3 regions of the Lentzea sp. NPDC059081 genome follow, and region 2 is predicted to be linked to each of the others. Evidence: riboswitches for the same ligand, from Rfam matches in the RefSeq annotation. Region 2 holds a riboswitch; each other region holds the start of a gene.
The links. A riboswitch is a leader RNA that binds a small molecule or an ion and turns the genes downstream of it on or off. The one in region 2 is predicted to bind S-adenosylmethionine.
Positions count from the first base shown of each region.

Region 1 (6,641 bases), on a different contig from region 2:
TGCCGAGGCCGATCGACGCGCGCACGGCACGTTCTTCGTGCGACCCGACCTGCTTGACCAGACGGCCCACGATGACGTGCGCGCAGAACGCGCCGTCGCGCACACCGATGCCGTACTCGGCCGAGAGCGCCGCCGCGAGGAAGCCCGCGTCGAAGCCGGAGACCGTGAAGCTCACGACGCCGACCTTGTCCGCGTCGGACAGGATCCTGAGCTCGCGGAAGCCGGGGATCGTGCGCAGGCCTTCACGCAGACGCGCGAGCAGCTCCTGCTCGTGCGCGACGGTCTGCTCCCAGTGCCGCGACAGGATCTCGCAGGCCGCGGCCAGCGCGTGCACGCCCACGACGTTCGGGCTGCCGGCCTCGTGCCGTTCGGGCACGGCGGACCACGCCACGCCGAGCCGGTCGCCGTGGTCGGTGACCTTCGACGTCGCGCCGCCGCCCACCAGGTACGGCTGGGCCTGCTGCAGCCAGTCGGCGCGGCCCACGAGCACACCGGCGCCGAACGGCGCGTAGATCTTGTGTCCGGAGAACGCGATGTAGTCGACGTCGAGCTCACGGGCGTCGATCGGGCGGTGCGGGGCGAGCTGCGCGGCGTCGAGCGCGACGCGGGCGCCGTGCCGGCGGGCGACCTTCGCGAGCTCCGCGACGGGCCACAGCTCCCCCGTGACGTTGGACGCCCCGGTGACGATCACGAGCCGAGGGCCGACCGGGGCGGCGGCCAACGCCCGGTCCAGCGCCGCGAGGGCCGCGCCGGACGACGAAGGGGCGGGAATGCGCTGCACGTGCGGACCGCGCCACGGCAGCAGCGCGGCGTGGTGCTCGCTGTCGAACAGCACAACGGCGGTGTTGCGGGGAACGCTGCGCGCCAACAGGTTCAGCGAGTCCGTGGTGTTGCGGGTGAAGACGACGGTGTCGGACGAGCGGGCGCCGACGAACTTGCGGATGCGGTCGCGCGCCTGCTCGTAGACGCGGGTCGAGACCTGCGAGGCGAACCCGGCGCCGCGGTGCACGCTGGCGTACCAGGGCAGCAGCTCGTCGACGGCGTCGCGCACCTCCTGCAGGCACGGCGCGCTCGCCGCGTGGTCGAGGTTGGCGTACGTGACGCGCTCTCCGGTGACGAGGGGAACCCTCAGGTCAGCGCCGACGACAGCCGGAACCGCCGTGGTGGTGCTGGGGGTGATCGCGAGCGTCATCGAGCTGCCTCCGAGGCCAGGGGCCCCGTTGAGCGAAGGCCCGCGCTTGACCGGCGCCCCGCGCGCCGGACCAGGTCCTCACCAAGGGCACCCCACCGCGGTTGGAGGGTTGCCGGCCAGCAAGCTTGGGCTTGACGCTGGCTCTCATGACCTGCCGACGACGTTAGCGGAGCCCGCGGCGCCCGTCGACACCCGATCACATGCTGAGAAGCATCGGGAACCGACTCAATCGCCCGTCTCGCCCTTCCACCGTGCGTAGCGACCGGCCCGGTCCACGGCACGAACGCGCCGCTCAGCGGCCTCGCGCGCCTCCTCGGTGGTGACGATGAGCAACTGGTCGTCGGTCTGCAGCCTGGTCGTCGGCTGTGGCGTGAAACTCTTCCCGCCGCGCACCACGAGGCTCACCGTGGCGCCGCTCGGCAGCCTCAGCTCGGACATGTAGACGCCGTGCAGCTTCGACCCGCGCTGGATGTGCACCTGCAGCAGCTCGGCGCCCAGCTCGTCCAACGGCGAGGAGTCGACCTGGACCTCCTGCGGCTCCCCCGCGCGCACCAGCCCGAGGCGCCGCGCGAGGAACGGCAGCGTCGTCCCCTGCACCACGGTCAGCACGATGACCAGCACGAACACGACGTCGACCAGCTCACGCGCGCCTTCGACGCCCTGGATCAACGGGATCAGCGCGAACACGATCGGCACCGCGCCGCGCAGGCCGGACCAGGAGAGGAACGCCTGTTCGCGCCAGGGCACCTTGAACGGCAACGAGGACAACACCACCGACAGCGGCCGGGCCACGAACGTCAGCACCACACCCGCGATCAGCGCGGGGACCAGCACGTCCAGCAACCGCATCGGCGAGGCGTAGAGGCCGAGCAGCACGAACAGCCCGATCTGCGCGAGCCAGCCGAGGCCTTCGGCGAACGAGAGCGTGTCGGCGCGGTGCGGCAGCCGGGCGTTGCCGAGGACGAGCGCGGCGACGTAGGTGGCGAGGAACCCGGACGCGTGCGCGAGATCGCCCGCGGTGTAAGCGATCACGCACACCGCGACGGTCGCGAGCGGGTAGAGACCGGTGGCGGGCAAGGCCGCGCGTCTCAGCCCCGCACCGCCGAACACGCCCAGCACGACACCGATGAGCGCGCCTGCGGCCAGTTCGTAGACCACGAGAAGGGGCGCCGTCCAGGAGATCTGGTCGGACGAGGCCAGCAGCACGACCGCGATGTAGACCGGTGCGTCGTTGAGACCCGACTCCAGCTCGAGCGCGCCGGTGAGCCGCGCGCCGACACCCAGCGACCGCAGGACGCTGAAGACCGCGGCCGCGTCCGTCGACGACAGCACCGCGCCCCACAGCAACGCCATCCGCCAGTCGAGGCCGAGCAGGAAGTGCAGCGCCGTCCCCGTCACGGCGACGCTGACCACAACGGCCACTGTGGACAGTGCGACGCCTAACCACAGCGACGTCTTGACGGCGTGCCAACGGGTCGTGAGCCCGCCCTCGGTCAGGATCAGCACGAGAGCGGCGATGCCCAGCGACTGCGTGAGGCCGGCGTCGTCGAACTTGATGCCGGCCACGGACTCGCCGAGCAGCACGCCGATCCCGAGGTACAGCAACAACGAGGGCAGCCCGAGCCGGGTCGACACCCGCACCGCGATCACGGAGATCAGCAGTACGGCAGCGCCGATGCCCAGTACGACCGTGACGTCACCCACCTGGACCATTCTGGTTGATCACCACCGATCTGGACGAATCAGACGCGTTAACAACTCCCGACGTTCGCCCCTGGTGGGCCGGACGCACAGTGGAGCACGTTGATCAGTGGCTCAATCCCAACCCTGCACGGAGTTGAACCATGAGGATCCTGATCGCGCTGGCGGCCGCCTTGACGGTGGCCGGAACAACCACGGCGCACGCGGCCGCTCCGGCGGCCCTGGCGGCACCGAACATCTCGGTTGCGAACGTCCAGTCCCACCTCTCCCAGTTCCAGTCGATCGCGACCGCCAACGGCGGCAACCGCGCTCACGGACGTCCGGGGTACCTGGCCTCGGTGAACTGGGTGAAGGGCAAGCTCGACGCGGCCGGCTTCACGACGCGCGTGCAGTCGTTCACCAACGGCGGCGCCACCGGCTACAACCTGATCGCCGACTACCCCGGCGGCGACGCGAACAACGTCGTCATGCTGGGCGGCCACCTCGACAGCGTCACGGCGGGCCCCGGCATCAACGACAACGGCTCCGGCTCCGCGTCGATCCTGGAGGTGGCCCTGCAGATGAAGGCCACCGGTTTCCAGCCCACCAAGCACGTGCGCTTCGGCTGGTGGGGCGCGGAGGAACGCGGTCTCGTCGGCTCGACCTACTACGTGAACTCCCTGTCCAGCACCGACAAGTCGAAGATCAAGGCGTACCTGAACTTCGACATGACCGGCTCGCCGAACGCCGGCTACTTCGTCTACAGCGCCTCCGGCCAGCCCTCCGGCTCGCTGGCCCTGCAACAGCGCCTGCAGGCGGGCTTCACGTCGATCAGCGTGCAGACCGAGCTGACCAGCGTGGGCGGCCGGTCCGACCACGCGGCGTTCGCCCGGTCCGGCATCCCGGTCGGCGGCACCTTCACCGGTGCCGAGGAGACCAAGACCTCGGCGCAGGCGCAGAAGTGGGGCGGCACGGCCGGTCAGGCCTTCGACCGCTGCTACCACGCGTCCTGCGACACGACGTCGAACATCAACGCCACGGCGCTCGACCGCAACGCGGACGTGATCGCCTACGCGTTGTGGGCGACGGCGGCGTGACCCGTTAGCACCTGCACGGCCTCGTCGAGCACCGGTTCGACGAGGCCGGGCAGCGTCGCCTGCATCTGCGCCTGCCCCAGGTAGAGGCTGAACGCGATCAACGCCCGCTTGCCGGCCCGGTCGCGGTCGAACCCGAGCTGCACGAACAGCTCGGTCAGGTATCCCAGCCGTTTCTCGGTGACACGCCGCAGAACCGGCGCGACCACCTCGTTGTCCGCGACCGCCTGCAACGCCATCTCCACCGACCCCTTGCGCGTGCGGTCGAGCACCGTCCCGAAGAGGGTCCTCAGCTTGTCCCGCGGCGTCTGCTCCGCCTCGACCAGCTCGATGACCTTCTCGGTGTGCTCCCGCTCCCAGCGCTCGACCGTCGCCTTGAGCAACGCCTCCCGGTTCGGGAAGTGGTGGTAGACGCTGCCTTTGGTGGCACCGGCGCTCGCGGCGAGCGGCTCGATCGCGACGGCCTGGAGCCCTCCTTCGGCCAGGGCTCTCAGCGCTGTCTCAGTCCAGTCGTCTCTCGTCCTCCGCACCACGTTTCCATACGCTACCGTACGGTCCAGGAACATACGCCAGCGTATGGAAGGGGATCCTGATGATCAGGAACATCCACACCCGCGACCTGGGCGAGCCCGCGGGCCCGTTCGTGGACCGCATGCCCGAGCTCTGGCCACCCGCCTGGGGCAGGCAGGAGTTCGACCGCCCGCTCGGCGTGGGCGCGGACGGCGGCCACGGCCCGATCCGCTACCACTGCACCGCCCACACCCCCGGCACGTCGATCACCTTCGCGTTCCGCGACGGCGACGGCTTCCACACCCTGTCCGCGTCCGGCACCGTGCTGCGGCACGAACTGGTCGGCGACTTCCCGTTGGCCAAGCGCCTGCGGTGGGCGCTGGTGGTCCGCTGGCTGCACGACGCGTGCATCGAGGACCTCTTCGACGCGTGCGCCGGTGCCGCGGGGCATCCGCCGGTGGTCACCGAGCGGTGGTCGTGGTGGGTGCGGGTGGTCCGGCGGATCTTCATGGCGACGAACCGGCGACGCGCCTGACCTCAGCGCACGGAACCCGTTGCGGCACAGCGGAACCCACGAGCCGGAACGCCGCGGCCACCGTCCTCACGCGACCCGGCCACCGACGAACGTCCATCCGGAAGCGAACGAACCGTATGCTCGCCCGATGACGTTGACCATCGCCCTGTCGATCGTGCTGGCCGTGCTGTTCGTCGCGACAGGTGCCGGCAAGCTGCTCGGGGCGAAGGCGTCACTCGAGGCACGTGACCACTTCCGGATGAACCCGGCGCTGTGGCGGACGATCGGCGCGCTGGAGTGGGCGGGCGCGGCGGGGCTGGTCGTCGGCCTGGTCACGTGGGAGTGGGTGGCGCACGCCGCCACCGTCGGGCTGGGGCTGCTGATGGTCGGCGCCACGGTCACCCGGCTGCGGTACGACTCGAAGCCGACGGGTGTCGTCGTGGACCTGGTGCTGCTCGCGTTGCTGATCATGCTGTTGTTCCTGGACCGGTGACCTACTCCTTCCACCTCCTGGGCAAGCCGGAGGTCCGGCGCGGCACCGCCGTCGTGGAGGTGGGGCACGCGCGCCGGCTGAGCGTCCTGGCCGTGCTGCTCGTGGACGTCAACCAGGTCGTCGGCATCGACAAGCTGCTCACGCGCGTCTGGGACGGCCCCCCACCGCGGCAGGCCAAGGCCGCGCTCTACAGCTACCTGTCCCGCCTGCGCACGGCGTTGGACGGCACGCCGATCGTGCGCCGCTCCGGCGGTTACGTGCTCGAAGCAGACCCGCAGACCGTCGACCTGCACCGCTTCCGCGCTCTCCTCGGGCAGGGACATCCAGACGAAGCCCTCGCGCTGGTGCGCGGCGAACCGTTCGAGGGCCTGCACGGCGAGTGGTTCACCAGCCTGCGCGACACGCTCGCCGGCGAGGTGGCTGCCGCCGAACTCGACCATGTCGACGCACGCCTCGCCGCGGGCGAACACGAGTCGTTGCTCCCGGAACTGACTGCCCGCACGACCGGACGCCCGCTGGACGAACGGCTGGCGGGCCAGCTGATGCGCGCGTTGGCCGGAGCCGGCCGCCGGTCCGACGCCCTGGCCCACTACGCGAGACTGCGCCACCGCCTGGCCGACGGCCTGGGCCTCGACCCCGGTCCCGCGCTGCGCGACCTGGCGGCCTCCCTCGACCGTCCACAGTGGAACCCACGCTTCTTCCCCGCGCCACCGAAGGAGATCATCGGTCGCGAACGGGAGCTCGCAGCCCTCGACCTCGACGGCCCCATCGTCACGATCACCGGTCCCGCGGCCACCGGCAAGACCGGCCTGGCCCTGCACTGGGCGCACGAGCACGCCGCCGACTACCCGGACGGTCTGCTGTTCGCGGACCTGAGCGGACGCGACCCGGCCGCTGTCGTGCGGGAGCTCATCACCGCCCTGGGCACCGCACCCGACGGCATCCCGCCGGAGCCGCACGCGCAGACGGCGCTCTACCGCACGTTGCTGGCGGACCGGCGGATGCTCATCGTGCTCGACAACGCCGCCGACACCGCCCAGGTCGTCCCCCTGCTCCCCGGCACACCGCGGTGCCGCGTCGTCGTGACGAGCCGCGCACGGTTGCCCGGTCTCGTCACCGCGCACGGCGCCCGCCCGATCGTCCTCTGATCGGCCCTTG
Region 1 is NZ_JBHYGW010000004.1:110,391-117,031, reverse strand. Features, by position in the region: gene ACFWV3_RS11050 (aminotransferase class V-fold PLP-dependent enzyme) at 1-1,192, opposite strand, end outside; SAM riboswitch class IV at 1,230-1,344, opposite strand; gene ACFWV3_RS11045 (potassium/proton antiporter) at 1,418-2,905, opposite strand; gene ACFWV3_RS11040 (M28 family metallopeptidase) at 3,037-3,969, shown strand; gene ACFWV3_RS11035 (TetR/AcrR family transcriptional regulator) at 3,942-4,496, opposite strand; gene ACFWV3_RS11030 (SRPBCC family protein) at 4,559-5,011, shown strand; gene ACFWV3_RS11025 (DoxX family protein) at 5,139-5,483, shown strand; gene ACFWV3_RS11020 (BTAD domain-containing putative transcriptional regulator) at 5,480-6,631, shown strand.
Region 1: another riboswitch for S-adenosylmethionine. It lies ahead of ACFWV3_RS11050 (aminotransferase class V-fold PLP-dependent enzyme); the one in region 2 lies ahead of ACFWV3_RS39235 (methionine ABC transporter ATP-binding protein).

Region 2 (6,641 bases):
GAAGCTGCGCGACGGCCGCGGCGGCACGTACTCGGCCTGGCCGGGCTGCCGCGCGAAGCTGGGCCTGCCGTAAACCGCACCACCCCTTCCCGATCCCCAGACGAAGGCCGCCCGTGCACCACGGGCGGCCTTCGTCGTGCCTGGAGGGGGAGGGGCGCAGCCAACGGCGAAGCCGAGGCCCCAGCCAATGCCGAAGGCGAGGCGAAACAACCCCCGCACTCCCAACCGCGATGCCGAAGGCGAGCCGTCTTCCCTTACGCCGCCGGGTAGCGGTGAACCCACTCGTGGTTAGGCGATTGGGGCTTGACTTTGGGTGCGAGGTGCTACCACTTGTGGATCGGCCGGTTGCGAAGCATCCGGCCTTTTCCGGCCGAACCAGCGCCTCGCAAGGGACCCGAAGTCAAGCCCCAATCGCAATCGTCGCGGAGCGGCGATGTACCCAGTCTTTCGTCCGAGGTGCACGACCACGCTGGAACAGGCACCAGACCGCACTGGCGACCACGCTGGAACAGGCACGGAACCGCCACAGGCGACCACGCTGGAACACGGAACCAGCCAACCGCGACCACGCTGGAACCCGGTGCGAGAATGCAGGACGTGAGCCTGCTGGGACCCGCCGAAGTCCGCCGTCTAGCCAACGAGCTGGACATCCGCCCAACCAAAAAACTGGGCCAGAACTTCGTCCACGACCCCAACACGGTCCGCAAGATCGTCGCATCCGCCAACCTCACCGATGAGGACGTAGTCCTCGAGGTAGGCCCAGGCCTGGGCTCCCTGACCCTCGCCCTGCTCCCAGCAGCCAGCCAAGTGGTAGCGGTGGAAATCGACCCACCCCTGGCAAACAGGCTCCCCCGAACAGTCCAGGAACACGACCCGGACAACGCGAACAAGCTCCACGTCGTCCTCAAGGACGCCATGAAAGTCACCCAAGAAGACCTGCCGGTGCAACCCACGGCGATCGTCGCCAACCTCCCGTACAACGTCGCCGTCCCGGTGGTCCTCCACCTCCTGCACGAGCTCCCCACCCTCCACAAAGGCCTCGTCATGGTCCAGGCGGAGGTGGCCGACAGGATGGCCGCGAAGCCGGGCAACAAGATCTACGGCGTCCCGAGCGTGAAGCTCGCCTGGTACGCCGAAGCGCGAAAAGCGGGCGCCATCGGCAAGAACGTCTTCTGGCCCGCTCCGAACGTGGACAGCGGCCTGGTCTCGTTCACCAGACACGAAAAGCCACTGTCCACGGTGGACAAGGGCAAGCTCTTCAAGATCGTCGACGCCGCCTTCGCCCAGCGCCGCAAGACCCTCAGGGCCGCGCTGAAGGGCACCACCGAGAACGTCGACGAGCTGCTCCAGAAGGCGGGCATCGATCCCCGGCAAAGGGGCGAACAGCTCAGCGTGATCGACTTCATCCGGATCGCCGAGGTCTAGGCCGGGGATCCTTCGGCCAACAGTGTGATCTGTCGAACGAATCGGAATCTGGCTTGCGCAACCGAACGTCCGTCCGGTTGACTGCTACTTGCCATCCGGAGCGACTGAGAGACCTGGCTCTACGACGTCGCAGCAACCACCCGCTGGATGCGGGCAGGTGCTAACGCCAGGACCGATGGAGGATCACCATGGGTACCACGCGAATGCTGACGCGCCGTCGAGTCGTCGACCAGTGCCGTCGCACCGCTTCTGCATGTCGTCGCCACCTCGTCTAAGGCGCCTTCTCACAGTCCTTTGACGCGGCCCTCCCGAAGCACGAGGGGCGCACACACCTGAGCAGAAACTTCGACCGCGCACGCCCGTACCAGCCGGGCGAGGTGCCGTCGCGCGCAGCCGTGGAGCAGAAGTGATCACTGTCGAAAACCTCACCAAGTCCTTCCAGGGTGTCAGCGCCCTGAACGGCGTGACCCTCGACGTCGAGGCGGGCTCCGTGCTCGGCGTCGTCGGCCCGAGCGGGGCCGGCAAGTCGACGCTCGCCCGCTGCGTCGCGCTGCTCGAGCGTCCCGACTCGGGTGCGATCCGCGTCGACGGCACCGACATCACGAGCCTCGACGGAAGCGCGCTCCGCGCTGCCCGCCGGCAGATCGGCGTTGTGCCGCAAGGGGATTCGCTCCTCCGGCAGCGCACGGCGGCCGGCAACATCGCCCTGCCGCTGGAGAGCGCGGGCGTGCCGGGGCCGCAGCGCCGCACCCGTGTGGGCGAGCTGCTCGACCTCGTCGGGCTGACCGACAAGGCCGCCGCCTACCCCGACCAGCTGTCCGGCGGGCAGCGCCAGCGCATCGCCGTGGCGCGTGCCCTCGCCGCCAACCCGTCCGTGCTCCTCGCCGACGAGCCCACCAGCGCCCTGGACCCCGAGACCACCGGCTCCGTGCTGACCGTGCTCGACCGTGCGCGCGCCGAGCTCGGTGTGACCGTCCTCGTCGTCACGCACGACATGGGCGTGGTCCGGAAGATCTGCGACGACGTCGCGGTGCTGGAGCAGGGTCGCGTCGTGGAGCACGGCAAGGTCCTCGACCTGGTCAACAGCCCCACGAGCCGCACGAGCTCCGCGCTGCTGCCCGCCGTCGACCTGAACCCGATCAACGAGACCGCCTACGACCGGGTCGCCGACGTGGTGCTCGTCGGGTTCGCCGCGGTCGGCGCGCTGCTGCCGGAGGCGGCCCACCGGTTCGGCGTGGAGCTGAACATCGTCGGTGGTGGCCTCACCCGGCTGGGCGAGACGCCCGTCGCGCGCTTCCGCCTCGGCCTGAACGGCGAGCGCTCCGACTCCGCTCTCGAGTGGATCGGCGAGGCCGGCGGTGCGGTGCAGAGGTCCCTGAAGGGGCCGCAGGGAGTAGCTGCGTGAGGTCTGCAACACCCTGGTCCGACGTGATCTCGTATCTCGTCGAGGCCACCGGAGAAACGCTGTACATGGTCGGCGTCTCCACGATCATCGCAACACTGCTGGGCGTTCCCGTGGGTGTTTGGCTGCAGCTCACCGCCAAGGGCGGGCTGCGGCCGAACGCCGCGGTGCACAGGATCCTGAGCTTCGTCACCGACCTGGGCCGCTCGATGCCGTTCATCGTGCTGCTCGTGGCGCTCACGTCGGTCACCCGCCTGATCGTCGGCGGCTCCATCGGCAGCACGGCGGTCATCGTGCCGCTGGCCGTGGGAGCGATCCCGTTCGTCGGGCGGCTCGTGCAGAACATCCTGTCCGAGGTGCACGTGACCGTGGTCGAGGCCGCGATCACCACCGGCGCCTCGACGCTGAGGATCGTCAGGAGCGTGCTGATCCGCGAGTCGCTGCCCGCGCTGATCAACGCCATCGGCGTTACCGTGATCGCCCTCATCGGGTACTCGGCGATGGCCGGCGTGATCGGCGGCGGTGGCCTCGGCGACCTCGCCATCCGCGAGGGCTACCAGCGCTTCAACGACCGGATCCTGTGGAGCACCGTGGCGTGGCTCGCCGTGCTCACGACCGTGATCCAGCTCGGTTTCACCCGTGCCGCCCGTGCGTCCGACCGGCGCCGGCACGCCTCCGTCTGAACCAGTAGAAAATTCTCAAAAGGAACATCATGCGTATTAAGGCTGCCCTGATCGCGGTCGCTTTGACTGTTTTGTCCGCCTGCTCGTCCGGCTCCAGCGCGTCCGACACGCTCAAGGTCGGCGTCTCGCCCGTCCCGCACGCCCAGATCCTGAAGTACGTGGCCGACAACCTCGCCGCGCAGAAGGGTCTGAAGATCGAGGTCGTCGAGTTCACCGACTACGTGCAGCCCAACACGGCGCTGGTCGACGGCTCGCTGGACGCCAACTACTTCCAGACCGTCCCGTACCTGGCGACGTTCACGAAGGAGAGCGGCGCGAAGGTCGAGTGGGTCGCGCCCGTCCACGTCGAGCCGCTGGGCCTGTACTCGAAGAAGTACAAGAAGCTCGACGAGCTGCCGTCGGGTGCCAAGGTCGCCGTGGCCAACGACGCCACGAACGAGGCCCGCGGCCTGAAGCTGCTGGAGGCGAACGGCCTCATCAAGCTCAAGCCGGTCGACCAGCCGACCGTCCGGGACCTCGCGGAGAACCCGAAGGGCCTCCAGTTCGTGCCCCTTGAGGCCGCTCAGCTGCCGCGTTCGCTGGAGGACACCGACGCGTCGGTCATCAACGGCAACTACGCCATCGACGCCGGTCTCAAGCCCGCCACCGACTCGCTCGCGCTGGAGAAGGCCGAGGGCAACCCGAACGCGAACGGCCTGGTCACGCGCACCGAGCTCAAGGACGACAAGCGCGTGAAGGACCTCGCGGAGCTGCTCGGCTCGCAGCAGGTGAAGGACTACATCAAGCAGACGTACAACGGCTCGGTCATCCCGGTCTGACGGTGACGATGGCCGGGGGAGGAGTCCGGGACCCGAGAACGCCCGTAGGCTGACGTGGTGCTCGCAGTCGTTCCTCCCCCGGTCACAGTTCGCGTCCCGGCCAAGGTCAACCTGCACCTGGCCGTGGGTGACGTGCGCCCGGACGGTTACCACGACCTGGTGACGGTCTTCCAGGCGCTTTCGCTGGTCGACGAGGTCACCGTCGCGGTCGCCGACGAGCCCGGCGTCGAGGTGTACGGAGAGGGCGCCGACCAGGTGCCCACCGGAGCCTCCAACCTCGCCTGGCGCGCCGTCCAGCTGCTCGCGGCGCACGTCGGCAAGGACGCGGACGACCCGAAGGTCCGCGTCGTCATCCGCAAGGCCATCCCGGTCGCGGGCGGCATGGCGGGCGGCAGTGCCGACGCGGCGGCGGCGCTGGTCGGCCTGTCGTCGTTGTGGCGGCTCGACATCAGCCGCGACGAGCTGGCCGAGCTGGCCGGCAAGCTCGGTGCCGACGTCCCGTTCGCCCTCTACGGCGCCACCGCTCTCGGCACGGGCCGCGGCGAGCGGATCGTGCCCGTGCTCGGCCGCCACCAGTTCCACTGGGTCATCGCGTTCGACCGGCGCGGTCTGTCCACTCCGGACGTCTTCGACGAGCTGGACCGCCTGCGCGCCGAGGGCGACCCGCCCCGCGTCGGCCCGGTCGAGGCGGTGCTGGAGGGGCTGTCGTCCGGCGACCCGCGCCAGCTCGCGCTGCTGCTGGGCAACGACCTGCAGGCCGCCGCCGTCTCGCTGCGCCCGAACCTGCGCCGCACGCTGCGGGCGGGTGTCGACGCCGGCGCGCTGGCCGGCATCGTGTCCGGGTCCGGGCCCACGACGGCGTTCCTGTGCGAGGACGGCGACACGGCGGTCCGCGTGGCCGCCGAGCTGGCCGGTGCCGGCGTGTGCCGCACCGTCCGGGTCGCGCACGGGCCGGTGCCCGGTGCGCGCGTGATCACGACCGAAGAGCCCAAGCCCACCCCACCCGAGGTGCACGCGTAACAGCGTCGGCTGGCGAACAGCGCCTTCGGGTCCGGTAGGTAGCCTCGTGCGGGGCATTTTCTTCTGAGTCGTGAGGTTTCGATGGCCAACCTGGTCAACCTGGAGTCCGTGTCGAAGTCGTTCGGCGTCGGTCCGCTGCTCGACGGCGTGTCGCTCGGCGTCAACGAGGGCGACCGGATCGGTGTCGTCGGCCTGAACGGCGGCGGCAAGACGACGCTGCTCGAGGTGCTGGCCGGGCTGGAACCCGCCGACGACGGCCGGGTGTCGCGCTCGCGCGGGCTGCGGATGGCCGTCGTGACGCAGCGGACCGAGCTGCCGCATGGCTCCACCGTGCGCAACGCCGTGATCGACCCGCTCGGGTTCGAGTCCGAGCACGAGTGGGCGGCCGACGCCCGCGTGCGGTCCATTTTGGACGGACTCGGCATCACCGCGCTGGGCCTCGACTCCGTCGTCTCCACGATGTCCGGTGGCGAGCGGCGCCGCGTCGCGCTGGCCGCCGCGCTGATCCAGGACCTCGAGCTGCTCGTGCTCGACGAGCCGACGAACCACCTGGACGTCGAAGGCGTGCGGTGGCTCGCGGAACACCTGTTGTCCCGCAGGAGCGCGCTCGTCGTCGTCACCCACGACCGGTGGTTCCTCGACACGGTCTGCAACCGCACGTGGGAAGTCGTGAAGGGCAAGGTCGAGCAGTACGAGGGCGGGTACGCCGACTGGATCTACGCGCGCGCCGAGCGGCAGCGCCTCGCCGACACGCTCGAGGAGAAGCGGCAGAACCTGGCGCGCAAGGAGCTCGCGTGGCTGCGCCGCGGCGCGCCCGCGCGGACCTCGAAGCCGCGCTACCGGATCGAGGCGGCGGAGGCGTTGATCGCGGACGTGCCCCCGTTGCGCGACAAGGTGGAGCTGCTCGCGTTCGCCAAGAAGCGCCTGGGGCGCACGGTGATCGAGCTCGAGGACGTCACACTGTCCATTCCGGACCGCGTGCTGGTGCGCGACCTGACGTGGCGCATCGGGCCCGGTGAGCGGATCGGTCTGGTCGGCGTCAACGGCTCCGGCAAGACGACGTTGCTGCGCCTGCTGGCGGGGGAGCGCGAGACCGAGACGGGCAAGCGGATCCAGGGCGCGACGGTCAAGATCGCCCACCTGTCGCAGGAGCTGCTCGACCTCGACGGGTCGATGCGCGTGCTGGAGGCGATCGAGGAGGTCGCCCGCCGCGTCGTGCTCGGCAAGTACGAGATGTCGGCCTCGCAGCTGGGCGAGCGGTTCGGGTTCTCGTCGCAGAAGCAGTGGACGCCC
Region 2 is NZ_JBHYGW010000031.1:73,383-80,023, forward strand. Features, by position in the region: gene ACFWV3_RS39225 (transglycosylase family protein) at 1-73, shown strand, start outside; gene rsmA (16S rRNA (adenine(1518)-N(6)/adenine(1519)-N(6))-dimethyltransferase RsmA) at 589-1,425, shown strand; SAM riboswitch class I at 1,514-1,607, shown strand; gene ACFWV3_RS39235 (methionine ABC transporter ATP-binding protein) at 1,832-2,830, shown strand; gene ACFWV3_RS39240 (methionine ABC transporter permease) at 2,854-3,510, shown strand; gene ACFWV3_RS39245 (MetQ/NlpA family ABC transporter substrate-binding protein) at 3,540-4,328, shown strand; gene ACFWV3_RS39250 (4-(cytidine 5'-diphospho)-2-C-methyl-D-erythritol kinase) at 4,386-5,348, shown strand; gene ACFWV3_RS39255 (ABC-F family ATP-binding cassette domain-containing protein) at 5,430-6,641, shown strand, end outside.

Region 3 (6,641 bases), on a different contig from region 2:
CGTCAGGGCGCGGAGGCCCCGACATCGGCCTTCGTCAGCGGCTTCCGCACAGCCGAAGGGCTGTACTCGTCCGCCCCGACATCGGGCTTGCCGAAGCGGGCCTGCGGGTCGAAGTCACGCGTCACATAGGAGTAGGTACCGGCCGAAGTGTCGATGGCCGGGCTTCCGGACGTGAGACGCAGCATTCCGTTGGCGTCGCGCACGAGCTTCGGGTCGACGGACCGATAGCCCGACGGGATGCCGGCGGTACCGCCCCACACGATGTTGCCCTCGTACTTCACGGTCGAGCCGCTCATGATGTCGATCAGCTTCGACGACGAGCCCTGGACGATGTTGTTCGCGAGCACGCAGTCCTTGGGCGCGTACGTGCCGGTGTCGGTGTCGACCACGGCGCCGGTCCCGATCAGGGTGTTGAACGCGACCGTCACGCGGTCCGGGCGGTCGTGCGAGGTGGAGGCCGGGCCGCTGTCGGTCTCCGAGCCCTTGCCGAACACGATCGCGCGATCGCCGGTGTTCTGCACGTAGTTGTTGAAGACCTTGTGGTCGTTGCCGTGGAACCGGATGCCGCTGCCGAACAGCACGTTGCCCTCGACGGTGGTGCGGTTGCCGTGGCGCAGGACGATGTAGCCCTTGCTGTCGCGGATCGTGTTGAAGCGGACCGTGTTGTCCGACGACTTCACGGAGATGGCCTCCGGGTCGCCGTTCGCCTTCTCGAACAGGTTGTGCTCAATCACCGCGTACGCCGACTTCGACTGCTTGTGGCTGTAGCCGAGCCGGATCGACTCGCCGCCGTTGTCACCGCTGAAGCTGTGGTTGTAGAAGTAGTTGTGGTGCACCCAGGTCCGTTGGGCGATCTCACTGCCCGGACCGGTGATCTGCAGGTACACGCCCTCGTTGCTGCGGTTCGAGAACGTGTTGAGGTCGACCTGGACGTCGTTCGCGCTCACGGTGAGCGAGGCGCCGTTCTTGTCGCCGTTGTAGGTGTTGCGGGTGATGCGCGTGGCCTGCGCCTTGACCGGGACGGACATCGAGCTGGTCCCGTTGAACACGAACCCCTCGATCGTCACGCCCCGCACGGCTCCGAGCTCGAAGCCGCCGCGGGTGAACACCGTGGCGCCGGTCGTGCGCGCCGCCACGGTGATGCCCGGCTTGGTGATCTTGACGGGCTGGTCGGCGGTGTGCACGCCCTCGGCCAGCACGATGCGCTGTCCCGGCACGGCGGTGTCGATGGCGGCCTGCAGGGAGGCCGTGGTCGAGACGCCGACGACGGCCGCGTGGGCCGGTGCGGCGACGAAGGACGACAGCAGGGCGGCCGCGCCGACAGCGGCCAGTGATCGGATCATTCGCCAACTCCGTTGGGTGCGAGTTGGCGGCGGTAGACGCAAGCTACCGCAGGATGCCCGTCGGCGGGGTGTTCCGGTACAGGCCGAGGGCGGTGTCGATCGACGGCACGCGCTCGAGCGTCCCGACGTCCGCCAGCGGGAACCACTGGGCGAAGTCGGTGGTGCCGTCCACCTCGTAGCGCAGCTCCCCGCCCACGATCCGCACCTCGTACATGATGCGCAGCGCGTGGTAGTCGCGGTCGGGCTCCTCGCGGAACTCCGAGTCGATGCCCAGCAGCCGCAGGACCTCGACCTCGAACCCGGTCTCCTCCTCGAACTCGCGGACGACCGCGTCGTACGGGTGCTCGCCGTGGTCCAGGCCGCCGCCGGGAAGGATCCACCGCTTGCCCGACGGGCCGAGCCAGCGCGCCAGCAAGATCTCCTCCGCGTCGTTGACGCACACCCCGTAGGCGGCCACACGCTGCTTCTTCGCCCTCATGCGACTCAGCGTAACTTGCGATCATCGCGAAAAAAGTGATATCACTTAGATACTACTTCGCTAGGGGGTCCGGATGAGCGCATCCATCGAGACGACGGTCCACATGCCGGCACCTGCCGTCCGTGAGAAGCACGCGCGGGAGCTGACCGGTCTGCCGATGTTCTTCGTGGGTTTCGGGGTGTTCGTGGTGGCGGTGTGGACGATCATCGAGGGAATCAGCACCGCCGTGGAGACCGAGGTGCCGCCGGTGGGGGCGATCATCACCAGCCTCCTGCTGTTCCTGGCGGGAGCGGTGGTGATGCGAGGGCTGTTCACCGTCGCGCCCGGTGAGGCGCGGGTGCTGCAGTTCCTCGGCCGCTACGTCGGCACGGTCCGCACGGACGGCCTGCGGTGGGCGAACCCGCTCACCACCCGTCAGAAGATCTCGACCAGGATCCGCAACCACGAGACGCAGACGCTGAAGGTCAACGACGCGGACGGCAACCCGATCGAGATCGCCGCCGTGGTCGTGTGGCAGGTGGAGGACACCGCCCGCGCCCGGTTCGAGGTGGACGACTTCGTGCGGTTCGTCGGCATCCAGACGGAGACCGCCGTGCGGCACATCGCGACGAGCTATCCGTACGACAACCACGACGAGGCAGGCCTGTCGCTGCGGGAGAACGCGGACGAGATCACCGAGACGCTGGCGATCGAGATCTCGGCACGCGTGCAGTCCGCCGGCGTGAAGGTGATCGAGTCGCGGCTCACCCACCTCGCGTACGCGCCGGAGATCGCACACGCCATGCTTCAGCGACAGCAGGCGGGCGCGGTCGTCGCGGCCCGCACGCGGATCGTGGAGGGAGCTGTCGGCATGGTCGAGCTGGCGCTGGAACGGCTCGCCGACCACGACGTCGTCGAGCTCGACGAAGAACGGAAGGCGGCGATGGTGTCGAACCTGCTCGTCGTGCTGTGCGGTGACCGCTCCACCCAGCCCGTGGTGAACACCGGGTCGCTGTACACCTGATGGCCGATCGCAAGAGCGTTCTGCTCAGGCTCGACCCGGCCGTGCACGACGCGTTGAGCAGGTGGGCGAACGACGAGCTGCGCAGCACCAACGCGCAGATCGAGTTCCTGCTGCGGCGCGCACTGGCCGAAGCGGGCCGGCTGCCCGGCGAGGCGAAGAAGATGCCTCGCCGCGGCCGCCCGCCGAAGAACCCGGAACCGGGCGACGACTGAGCGCTCGCGGCCGCACCAGATGGCCGTACGCGATGGTCACCAGGCGTCGGGGACGCCGCGGAAGGCCACGTTCGTGGCCCGGTGAGCTGGCCTGATATCCTTCGTCGTCGTGAACGCGCGGCACTCCGCCGTGGAGGAGAGCCGGTCCAGGCGAACAGCACTGGCCGGTGCCGACGAAGCGCGTCACGAACTCCGGTTTCGACACGAAGGGTGATGTCGCATGGCGAACATCAAGTCCCAGCTCAAGCGGATCAAGACCAACGAGAAGGCGCGCCTGCGCAACAAGTCGGTCAAGTCGTCCCTCAAGACGGCCATCCGCAAGTTCCGCGAGGCTGCCGAGGCCGGTGACAAGGCGAAGGCCCTGGAGCTGCTGCAGGACGCGTCCCGCAAGCTCGACAAGGCCGCCACCAAGGGCGTCATCCACGCCAACCAGGCCGCCAACAAGAAGTCGGCGATGGCGCTGCGCGCGAACCAGCTCGAGGGCTGATTCCGCTCGTAGAGCATCGAACTTCGGCAAAGGGGTCCGCTTCCTCAGGGAAGCGGGCCCCTTTCGCATTCGGTCCGGTGCGTCGTCGCACCGCGATTCACCGGCGCTTGGACACCTGATCGGATCCCGCGCCCGAGGTGATCGCTAACGACGGCCGTGCGCCGCGACGATCTTGAGCACGGCGCGTTCCAGTGCGTAGTCGGCGTCGGCCGCCACGCCCTTCACGTCGGCGTTGAGGCCCGCGACCACCTGCATCGCCTCGGCGAGGCCCGACTGGTCCCAGTTGCGGGACTGGGCCTGCGCCTTCTTGATCTTCCACGGCGGCATGCCGAGCGGACCGGCCAGGCTGAACGGGTCTGCCCTGCCGACCGCGGACACCCGCGCGACCGTGCGCACCGCGTCCGCCAGCGCGTCCGCCACGAGCACGTGCGGGACGCCGAGCTGCATGGCCCAGCGCAACGCCTCCATGGCGCCCGCCCGGTCACCGACGACGGCCTTCTCCGCCACGGCGAACCCGGTCACCTCGGCCTTGCCCTGGTGGTAGCGGCGGATCTCCTCGACCGTCACCTTGCCGTCGGTGTCCGACACGAGCTGCGACGCCGCGGCGGCGAGCTCGCGCAGGTTCGTGCCCACGGCGTCGATGAGCGTGGCCACGGCCTCCGGGTCGATCTTGCCGCCCGCCTGCCGCACCTCGTTGCGCACGAACGCCTCGCGGTCACCGGCCTTGGTGACCTTGGGGCACTCGGTGACGCCGGCGCCCGCCTTCTTCAGCTGCCCCGGCAGGTCCTTGGCCGCCTTGCTGCGACCACCGCCCGTGTGCACGACGACGAGCGTGACCCCGTCCGCCGGCGCCTTGGTGTAGGAGAGCACCGTGTCGGCGACCTCCTTGCCGATGTCCTGCGCGTTCTGCAGGACGATCACGCGCCCCTCGGCGAACAGCGACGGGCTGACCAGCTCGGCCAGCTCAGGAGGGGTGAGATCAGTCACCTGCACACGGGTCAGGTCCGCGTTCGGATCGACCTTCCGTGCAGCCTCGAGAGCCGCCCGAACAGCCCGTTCGACCAGCAGCTCCTCCTCGCCGATGACGAGGTGCAGTGACTCCGGTGCGCTCACACTCCGCATCCTTCCACGTCCCGGATCGTGGACGTTGGTGGCTGAGCGACGGACCGGTGCCGTAGTTTGGTAGGCACAACTGAACACCGCTCATCCAGAGGGGCAGAGGGACCGGCCCGAAGAAGCCCCGGCAACCGGCGTCAGCGCAGCAGTGCACCACCGCGCGCGGACGATCACGGTGCCAATTCCGACCCGTTCGATTTCGCGGGAAAGATGAGGAGATACCTCGCGATGACTGCTGTCTCTGTGCCCACGAGCACCAAGTTCGACCTCGGCCCCGCCCGCGCACTGCTGTGCCGTGAATGCGGAAACGAGACCCCTCTCGCTCCTGAGTACGCCTGTCTGGAGTGTTTCGGGCCGCTGGAAGTGGCCTACGACTTCGGGAAGATCCGGCGCGAGGACATCGAAGCCGGCCCCAGGTCGATCTGGCGCTACCGCGGCCTCCTCCCCGTTCCGTCCACTGTGGAACAGCACCCGAACACCGATCCCGGCGGCACCCGCCTGGTCGAGGCGCACAACCTCGCCAAGGCACTGGGAGTCCGCAAGATCTGGGTGAAGGACGACACCGGCAACCCCACCCACTCGTTCAAGGACCGCGTGGTCGGCGTGGCCCTGGCCGCCGCCCGCGAGCTCGGCTTCAAGGTGCTGGCCTGCCCCTCCACCGGCAACCTGGCGAACGCCGTCGCCGCGGCCGCCGCCCGCGCCGGCTGGAAGTCCGTCGTCCTCGTTCCCTCCAACCTCGAACGCGCCAAGATCCTCATGAGCGCGGTGTACGAAGGCGACCTGATCGCCGTCGACGGCAACTACGACGACGTGAACCGCCTCGCCCAGGAACTCGCCGCGGAGAACGAGGACTGGGCGTTCGTGAACGTCAACGTCCGCCCGTACTACGCGGAGGGCTCGAAGACGCTCGGCTACGAGGTCGCCGAACAGCTCGGCTGGCGCCTGCCCGACCAGATCGTGGTGCCGATCGCGTCCGGCTCGCAGCTCACCAAGGTCGACAAGGCGTTCCGCGAGCTCGGCCAGCTCGACCTGGTCGAAGCCACGCCGTACAAGGTCTTCGGCGCGCAGGCCACCGGCTGCTCCCCGATCTCCGCCGCCTTCAAGGCCGGCCACGACGTCATCCGCCCGGTCCGCCCGGACACCATCGCCCGCTCGCTGGCGATCGGCGCCCCGGCCGACGGCCCGTACGTGCTCGACGCGGTCCGCCGCACCAACGGCGCGATCGAGGACGTCACCGACGAAGAGGTCGTCGAGGGCATCAAGCTCCTCGCCCGCACCGAGGGCATCTTCGCCGAGACCGCTGGCGGCGTGACCGTGGCGACGGCGAAGAAGCTGATCGAGTCGGGCCAGCTCGACCCGGACGCGGAGACCGTGCTGCTCATCACCGGCGACGGCCTCAAGACCCTCGACGCGTTGGGCGACACGATCGGCCCGCGCGCGACGGTCCCGCCGTCGGCCGAGGCCGTCATCAACGCGCTGCGCTAGTCATCACCTCCTCCCGGACGCGATCTCCTTGCCTCAGAAGGAGATCGCGTCCGTCTTGAGCCACCCGGTGCGCGGGAACCGTTGCAGGCCGTCCATCACGTGCGGCCCGACCGGAAGCGCGTTCGCACGCCACGCCGCGACTTGTTTCGGCCACGCGGATTCCGCCTTGAGCGCGTTGTAGTGGTAGTCGTGCCAGACGTGCGGCGCGATCCGCAGCGCGTCGTCGAACACGAACTCCGACACGAGGTCGTACGCCTCCTCCGGCGTCTCGGCCTTCGTGGGCGGCAGCACGTGCGTGGTCTTCGCCTTGTGCGTGATGGCGCGTGTGCCGTCGGCGAGTGTTTCGCAGATGTAGTAACCGAAATCGGGCTTGAGCTCGTCGTGCGGCCACGGCGAGGGCGAGTAGCCCACCTGCCAGAGCGCCCACGCGAAGCCCGGCGTGCCACCGGGAATCGGGTAGCGGGGGTTGTACAGCCTGACCCAGACCATCTCTTCTCCTTCGTACGACTCGGTTCCC
Region 3 is NZ_JBHYGW010000048.1:31,823-38,463, reverse strand. Features, by position in the region: gene ACFWV3_RS44115 (polysaccharide lyase 6 family protein) at 3-1,343, opposite strand; gene ACFWV3_RS44110 (NUDIX hydrolase) at 1,387-1,821, opposite strand; gene ACFWV3_RS44105 (SPFH domain-containing protein) at 1,895-2,824, shown strand; gene ACFWV3_RS44100 (hypothetical protein) at 2,824-3,036, shown strand; gene rpsT (30S ribosomal protein S20) at 3,257-3,523, shown strand; gene holA (DNA polymerase III subunit delta) at 3,668-4,645, opposite strand; SAM riboswitch class I at 4,724-4,856, shown strand; gene thrC (threonine synthase) at 4,868-6,124, shown strand; gene ACFWV3_RS44080 (DNA internalization-related competence protein ComEC/Rec2) at 6,108-6,641, opposite strand, start outside.
Region 3: another riboswitch for S-adenosylmethionine. It lies ahead of thrC (threonine synthase); the one in region 2 lies ahead of ACFWV3_RS39235 (methionine ABC transporter ATP-binding protein).